2 regions of the Aquipseudomonas campi genome follow, and region 1 is predicted to be linked to the other one. Evidence: predicted binding sites of a transcription regulator. Region 1 holds the regulator's gene; the other holds the start of a gene.
What was found. The regulator FliA, encoded in region 1, starts transcription of late flagellar genes. The targets are predictions, from matches to a motif close to CTAAAGTTTNNNNNNNNNNNGCCGNTAA.
Positions count from the first base shown of each region.

Region 1 (4,058 bases):
ACCGCAGCGCCCGGCAGCCCCGCAGGCGGCCCCCGTGGCTGCTCGCCCGAGCGCCGACCAGGGCGCCATCGATGCCATGCGCTTTGAGCTGCATGGCCTGCGTGAACTGATCGAAGTGCAGCTGGGCTCGATTGCCTGGGGCCAGCTGCAGACCCGCAAGCCGCAACAGGCCAATCTGTGGCGTCGCCTGCAGCGCATGGGCCTGTCCGCTGAGCTGTCCAAGGCGCTGCTGGAACGTGTCGGCAAGGTGGCCGAACCGCGCCAGGCCTGGCGCATGCTGCTGGCGCATCTGGCCCACGCGATCAAGACGCCGAAAGTCGAGCCGTTGGAAGAGGGTGGGGTGATCGCCCTGGTTGGCCCGGCCGGCATGGGCAAGACCACCACCCTGGCCAAGCTGGCGGCGCGCTACGTACTCAAATACGGCTCGCAGAGCATTGCCCTGGTGAGTATGGACAGCTTCCGCATCGGTGCCCAGGAGCAGCTGAAGACTCTCGGGCGTATCCTCAATGTGTCGGTGACTCAGGTCGATCCGGGCCAGTCGCTGGTTCAAGCTCTGGCACCGCTGGCGCGCAAGCGCGTGGTGCTGATCGATACCGCCGGCCTGCCAGCCAACGATCCGGCTCTGCGCATGCAGCTGGAAAGCCTCGCAGGGCGCGGCGTGAATGCCAAAAATTACCTGGTGCTGGCCGCCACCAGCCAGAGCCAAGTGCTCAAGGCGGCCTACCATAGTTATAAGCGCTGCGGTCTGTCCGGTTGCATCCTGAGTAAACTGGATGAAGCCACCAGCCTTGGCGAAGTTTTAGGGCTGGCTATCAGCCAGCATCTACCGGTAGCCTATCTGACTGATGGGCCGAAGATTCCGGACGATGTGCAGGTGCCGCGCAGCCACCAGTTGGTGAGTCGCGCCGTCAGCCTGCAAACCACGGAAGATCCGAGCGAAGAAGCCATGGCAGATGTATTCGCCGGTCTGTACCACAATCCGGCCAGGCGGGCGGGTTAGGGCAGGCAGTAGCGGTCAAGGCGATCTAGTGTTGAGGAAAGGTCGGTGTAGTTGCCCGATCAGCCCAGTCCAGGCAAGACAAGGTGTGTAGAAAACATGGGTAGTTTGCATCCCGTACAGGTGATTGCAGTGACCGGCGGCAAAGGTGGCGTCGGCAAGACCAACGTGTCGGTGAATCTGTCACTGGCGCTGGCCGATCTCGGCCGTCGGGTCATGCTGATGGACGCCGACCTCGGCCTGGCCAACGTCGATGTGCTGCTTGGCCTCACGGCCAAGCGCACCCTGGCCGACGTGATATCCGGCGAGTGCGACCTCAAGGACGTACTAATCCCGGGGCCCGGCGGCATTCGTGTGGTGCCGGCCGCTTCCGGCACGCAGAGCATGGTGCAACTGACGCCCATGCAGCATGCCGGCCTGATCCAGGCCTTCAGCGACATCAGCGACAACCTCGACGTGCTGGTGATCGATACCGCTGCCGGCATCGGTGATGGCGTGGTCAGCTTCGTTCGCGCCGCCCAGGAAGTGATAGTCGTGGTCTGCGATGAACCGACCTCGATCACCGACGCCTATGCCCTGATCAAGCTGCTCAACCGCGATTACGGCATGAGTCGGTTCCGTGTTCTGGCCAATATGGCCCACAGCCCGCAGGAAGGTCGCAACCTCTTTGCTAAGCTGACTAAAGTGACTGACCGTTTCCTCGATGTGGCCCTGCAATACGTGGGTGCCGTGCCGTACGACGAGTCAGTCCGCAAGGCCGTGCAGAAGCAGCGCGCGGTCTATGAAGCTTTCCCGCGCTCGAAGTGCGCACTGGCGTTCAAGGCGATCGCCCAGAAAGTCGACACGTGGCCCTTACCGGCCAACCCGCGCGGCCATCTGGAGTTTTTCGTCGAACGTTTGGTGCAGCAACCGATCGCGGGAACGGCGGTATGACAGCAGCAGCCAGTGGACTCCGTATGTACAACAAGGCGCAGGCGCAGGATTCCCAGCACCAGCTGATTGAGCGCTACGGGCCGCTGGTCAAGCGTATTGCCTACCATCTGCTGGCACGGCTACCGGCCAGTGTTCAGGTGGATGATCTGATCCAGGCCGGCATGATCGGCCTGCTCGAAGCCTCGAAGAAATATGACGGAGGCAAGGGCGCCAGTTTCGAAACCTACGCCGGTATCCGCATCCGTGGCGCCATGCTCGACGAGGTGCGCAAGGGCGACTGGGCACCGCGCTCGGTACACCGCAACACCCGCATGGTCAGCGACGCAATCAGAAAGATTGAAGCCCGCACGGGTCGAGACGCTAAAGATCAAGAGGTTGCGGCCGAACTCCAATTGAGTCTCGAGGATTACTACGGCATTCTTGGCGACACTTTGGGCAGCCGCCTGTTCAGTTTCGACGACCTGATGCAGGACGGTGAACATGGCGGCATGCATGAAGACACCGGGAGCACCCAGACCGAACCCCTGCATGAGCTGGAAGACGAGCGCTTCCAGTCGGCGCTGGCTGAAGCCATCGCCAACTTGCCGGAGCGCGAACGCCTGGTTTTGGCGCTGTACTACGACGAAGAACTGAATCTCAAGGAAATCGGTGAGGTCCTGGGAGTCAGTGAGTCCCGTGTCAGTCAACTGCACAGCCAGTGCGCCGCACGTTTGCGTGCGCGTCTGGGTGAGTGGCGGGCCAGCTGAAGGGCTACCGGTTTCATGATTGCGGCGTCTCCGGGGGCCGGTGACGTTTAAGACTGTACGGAGGTCGACTTGGACAAGAACATGAAAATCCTCATCGTTGATGACTTCTCGACGATGCGACGGATCATCAAGAACCTCTTGCGTGATTTGGGATTTACCAATACCGCCGAGGCGGATGACGGGGTGACCGCATTGCCGATGCTGCAGAGTGGCAGCTTCGACTTTCTGGTGACCGACTGGAACATGCCCGGCATGACCGGCATCGACCTGTTGCGCGCGGTGCGTGCCGACGATCGCCTGAAAACCCTGCCGGTGCTGATGGTGACGGCCGAGGCCAAGCGTGACCAGATCATCGAGGCCGCGCAGGCCGGGGTGAATGGCTACGTGGTCAAGCCGTTCACGGCTCAGGTGCTGAAGGAGAAGATCGAAAAGATCTTCGAGCGGGTTAATGGCTGATGTTCGCCACGAGGGCGCTATGGCACACGATGACTCCCTGGGCGAGCTTGAATCGACCCTGAAGATGCATGCAACGCAACTTGTCGACAGCCTGGAAAAAGGCCGTTTTGGCGAAGCCGTACAACTCATTCACGAACTCAACCAGACCCGCGACCGTGGCCTGTATCAGGAAGTTGGCCGGCTGACGCGGGAATTGCACAACGCCATCGTCAATTTTCAGATCGATCCCGGTAATCCCCACGCTCAGGAAATCTCGCAGATCAGTGATGCTACTGAACGGCTCTCCTATGTAGTGACGATGACCGAGAAAGCGGCCAACCGCACCATGGATCTGGTCGAGCAGAGCGCGCCGCTGGTCAATGGCCTGGGTGACGAGGCGCAGAGTCTCAGCGCCGACTGGGGCAAGTTCATGCGCCGCGAGCTGGGCGCCGATGCCTTCCGCGAGTTGGCTAAACGTATCGAACTGTTCCTCGCTCACAGCGAGCGTGACAGCCAGAAGCTCTCCGGTTACCTGAACGACATTTTGCTGGCGCAGGACTATCAGGACCTGACCGGCCAAGTGATCAAGCGCGTGACGCAACTGGTCACCGAGGTTGAAGGAAATCTGCTGAAGCTGGTGTTGATGGCCAGCCATGTCGATCGGTTTGCTGGTATCCAGCATGACCACGAGGCGCTACGCGCCGAGCAAGAACAACAAAAAGAGCCTTCCCGGGGTGAAGGTCCGCAGATTCATGCCGATAAGCGTGAGGACGTCGCATCCAATCAGGACGATGTCGATGATCTGCTGTCCAGCCTGGGATTTTAAGGCTCTAACAGAGCCTTTGGAGCGCACCGATGAGCTTCGACGCCGATGAAGAAATCCTCCAGGACTTCCTGGTTGAGGCCGGCGAAATTCTTGAGTTGCTGTCCGAACAGCTGGTCGAGCT
Region 1 is NZ_CP053697.2:1,988,780-1,992,837, forward strand. It holds gene flhF (flagellar biosynthesis GTPase FlhF) at 1-1,000, shown strand, start outside; gene fleN (flagellar synthesis regulator FleN) at 1,097-1,930, shown strand; gene fliA (RNA polymerase sigma factor FliA) at 1,927-2,676, shown strand; gene HNE05_RS09210 (chemotaxis response regulator CheY) at 2,758-3,132, shown strand; gene HNE05_RS09215 (protein phosphatase CheZ) at 3,152-3,937, shown strand; gene HNE05_RS09220 (chemotaxis protein CheA) at 3,967-4,058, shown strand, end outside.

Region 2 (4,058 bases), 1.8 Mb from region 1:
GGTTTCCGCAGCCGCCCGCACCGTTTCACCGCCATTGCGCGCCATATCCTGAGTCGCCTGTTCGGCCAACTGCAGGCGCTGCTGCAAGGCCTGAGCACTCTCCTGCGCCGCGCCCGCCAGGCTGCTGTCGACCAGCTCGCCGGCATTCCCGACCAAGGCAGCAAAACGACCATCCAGAGCCGTCAGCTCCTTTTCAGTCGCATCCAGGGAAAGGCCCAGCTGGATCTTGCCGATAGATGCCCCCATCGGATTGATATCGACCTCAACCATGTGTACTCGCGGATCCCGCGACGCGGCATCCACCAGGCGCTCCAGCGGTGTCTTGCCCTGCCCGGTTGCCACCAGCTCGCGCACCTGTTCACTGCTGCGATTGAAATTGCGGGTCAGGCGTTGGCCTTGCGCGTCGTAGTAGACAGCGAACAACACGGCGGGATCGCGCTGGGCGATGCGCGTGAACGCGGTCAGGGCCGGCGCATCGTTATCCCAGATGGCCTTGGGTGCCACACCAGCCAAGAGCTGCGCCATGGAATTGCCGGACTGCTTGAGACTCTCCTCCAGCACCTGGCGCAACTGCGCCTGCTCACTTTTCAGCTGGCTCGACAGACCACTGCCCAGGCGCTCCCGTGTATTGACCGAAAGCGCCGCCATGCCAGCGCGCATCTCCTCCTCGGCCTTGCCCAGCTCACCCGCCAGGCGCTGACTCTCACCACCCAGGCGCTGAGTCAGCTCACGCACCAGTCCATCGACCGTGGCATGCGTCAGCCACACGGCCAGCCCTACCTGCACCAGCATGGCGACACCGAGCGCAATGAACACCGGACGCAGCAGTCGGCTACGCAACAACGAAAAAAGAACGGACACGACTCAACTCCTTACGCCAGAGATGTCCACGCCACTGCATCGGCCGCGGGCAATAAAGCTGTACCCCAAAGCAAGGTATAGGCCAGCCCGGCCGCTTGCGCCGAAAAGCAAAAAGGCCGCTCGAGAGCGGCCTTTCTGTCAACGCAACAGCGATCAGGCGAAGGGATGACGCAGGACGATGGTCTCGTTGCGATCCGGGCCGGTGGAGATGATGTCGATCGGCGCACCGACCAGCTCCTCGACGCGCTTGATGTAAGCACGCGCAGCCGGAGGCAGCTCTTCCAGGCTCTTGGCGCCCAGAGTCGACTCGCTCCAGCCCGGCATTTCCTCGTACACCGGCTGCAGGCCGATGTAGCTGTCGGCATCGGTCGGCGCATCGACCAGCAGCACGCCCTGGGCATCCTTGTAGCCGGTACAGATCAGCAGCGACTCCAGACCATCCAGCACGTCCAGTTTGGTCAGGCACAAGCCGGAGATGCTGTTGATCTCGATGGCGCGACGCAGGATCACGGCATCGAACCAGCCGCAGCGACGGGCGCGACCGGTGGTCGAACCAAACTCATGGCCGCGCTTGGCGAGGAAGGCACCCGTCTCGTCGAACAGTTCGGTCGGGAACGGACCAGAGCCGACACGGGTGGTGTAGGCCTTGGTGATACCGAGGATGTAGTCCAGATACAGGGGACCAAAACCGGAGCCGGTGGCCGTACCGCCCGCCGTGGTATTGGAGCTGGTGACGTAGGGATAGGTGCCATGGTCGATATCCAGCAGCGAACCCTGAGCACCTTCGAACATGATGTCCTTTTCGGCGCGACGCAGGTCATGCAGGGTGGCGGTCACATCCGCCATCATCGGACGCAGCAGCTCGGCGTAAGCCATGCACTCGTCGAGCGTGGTCTGGAAATCCACCGCCGGCTCTTTGTAATAATTGACCAGCACGAAGTTGTGGTAGTCCAGCAGCTCACCGAGCTTGGCGGCGAAACGCTCACGGTGGAACAGGTCACCAACGCGCAGGCCGCGACGCGCCACTTTGTCTTCGTAAGCAGGGCCAATGCCGCGGCCGGTGGTGCCGATCTTGGCAGCGCCACGGGCTTTTTCACGGGCCTGGTCGAGAGCTACATGGTAGGAAAGGATCAGCGGGCAGGACGGACTGATACGCAGGCGCTCGCGCACCGGCACACCCTTCTCTTCCAGCTTGGTGATCTCGCGCATCAGGGCGTCGGGAGCAACCACCACACCGTTACCGATCAGGCACTGCACGCCTTCGCGCAGGATGCCGGACGGGATCAGATGCAGCACGGTTTTCTCGCCGTCGATGACCAGCGTGTGGCCGGCATTGTGGCCGCCCTGGTAGCGCACAACGGCCGCTACGTGCTCGGTCAGCAGGTCGACGATCTTGCCCTTGCCCTCATCACCCCACTGGGTGCCCAGGACCACGACATTCTTACCCATAACACTTTTCCTCTTTGCGGAAGCTCGATGCCGGCCGCAGCCGGCGGAAAATCATTCAGAACGCCAGGGGCGCGACCTGCCAACGACCGTCACACAGCTGCAACTGACGATCACAGGCGGCCTCGGCGGCAGCAGCAATTTCCTGACCGGGCAGAGCCTGCACCACGCGCACACCCTCACGACGCAGGCGCTGCACGGCTTGCCACAGGTAGATATCGTGGCTGTCCGGCGCCCACACACCCGGCGCCGGCTCATCGACCTGCATGTCGCCGAGGCTAACCAGGGTTTTCAGGTCGGTGGAAAAACCGGTAGCCGGGCGGGCGCGACCGAAATCAGCGCCGATATCGTCATAACGACCACCCTGGGCGATCGACTGGCCGACACCCGGTACGAACGCGGCGAACACCGCACCCGTGTGATAGCGGTAACCGCGCAACTCGCCCAGGTCGAAGTACAGCGGCAACTCGGGATAACGCAACTCCAGCTCGTCGGCGATGGACACCAGCTCATCGAGCGCCGCATGCACGTCGGCCGGCGCATCGACCAGGCAAGCCTGGGCCAGCTCCAGCACTTCGCGCCCGCCACACAGCTCGGCCAGCGCGCGCAACATGGAGGCCAACGCGGCCGGCAGGTTGTCGGTCAACGCCGCCACTTCATCCACGGCCTTGCGCTGCAGGGCGTCGAACAGCTGCTGCTCGACCTCGCCAGACAGCTCGGCGGCGCGCGCCAGACCACGGTAGATGCCGACATGACCGAGATCCATGTGCACATCCGGCACGCGGGCCAGCTCGAGCATGTCGAGCATCAGGCTGATGACTTCCACATCGCTGGCCGGACTGGCATCGCCATACAACTCGGCGCCCAGCTGGATCGGGCTACGCGAGGTGGACAGTGCACGCGGCTGCGCATGCAGCACACTGCCGGCATAGCACAGACGGCTCGGCCCTTCGCGGCGCAGGGTGTGCGCATCGATGCGCGCCACTTGCGGCGTGATGTCAGCACGAAAGCCCATCAGGCGGCCGGATTGCGGATCGGTCACCTTGAAGGTGCGCAGATCCAGATCCTGGCCAGCTCCGGTGAGCAGGGATTCGAGGTATTCGATGTGCGGCGTCACGACAAATTCGTAACCCCAGCATTGGAACAGATCCAGCACCTGGCGGCGGGCCGCCTCGATACGCGCCGCTTCTGGCGGCAGTACTTCTTCGATGCCATCTGGCAGCAGCCAGCGGTCTACCGTTGCCATTTCGCCATTCCCCTCTCGGTCCGGGCGGCAAGCCTTCAGTGAAGCAGATACAGGAGGGTGGTTCCCAGCAGCATGCTGGCCAGCCCCATCAGACGCAGCTGCCGATCAGACAGCTGCACCAACTGCGCGAGTGCATCGCGCCAGCGTCGCGGATAGAGGAAGGGCAAGACGCCTTCCAGCACCAACATCAGACACAACGCGATGCCAAATTCCTGCCACATGATTCCTGCAGACGCAAAAAAGCCGGGCTTTTTACCCGGCTGGCCCATGATAACACGTTTTCCCCGATGGTCACCCCGACGGGCCGAATGGCCGCGCCGGGGATCCCTGGATCAAGGCTTAGATTGCTGCATGTAGCGGAAGAACTCGCTATCCGGATCCAGCACCAGCACATCATTCTTGCTGGAGAAGCTGTCACGGTAGGCACCCAGGCTGCGATAGAACGCGTAGAACTCCTGGTCCTGGCCGTAAGCCGCGGCGTAGATGGACGCCGCCTTGGCATCAC
Region 2 is NZ_CP053697.2:3,797,022-3,801,079, forward strand. It holds gene HNE05_RS17530 (methyl-accepting chemotaxis protein) at 1-861, opposite strand, end outside; gene HNE05_RS17535 (adenylosuccinate synthase) at 1,015-2,310, opposite strand; gene HNE05_RS17540 (ATP phosphoribosyltransferase regulatory subunit) at 2,366-3,553, opposite strand; gene HNE05_RS17545 (DUF2065 domain-containing protein) at 3,589-3,774, opposite strand; gene hflC (protease modulator HflC) at 3,886-4,058, opposite strand, start outside.
Region 2: the regulator FliA is predicted to act here: its motif matches at 898-925, upstream of HNE05_RS17530 (methyl-accepting chemotaxis protein).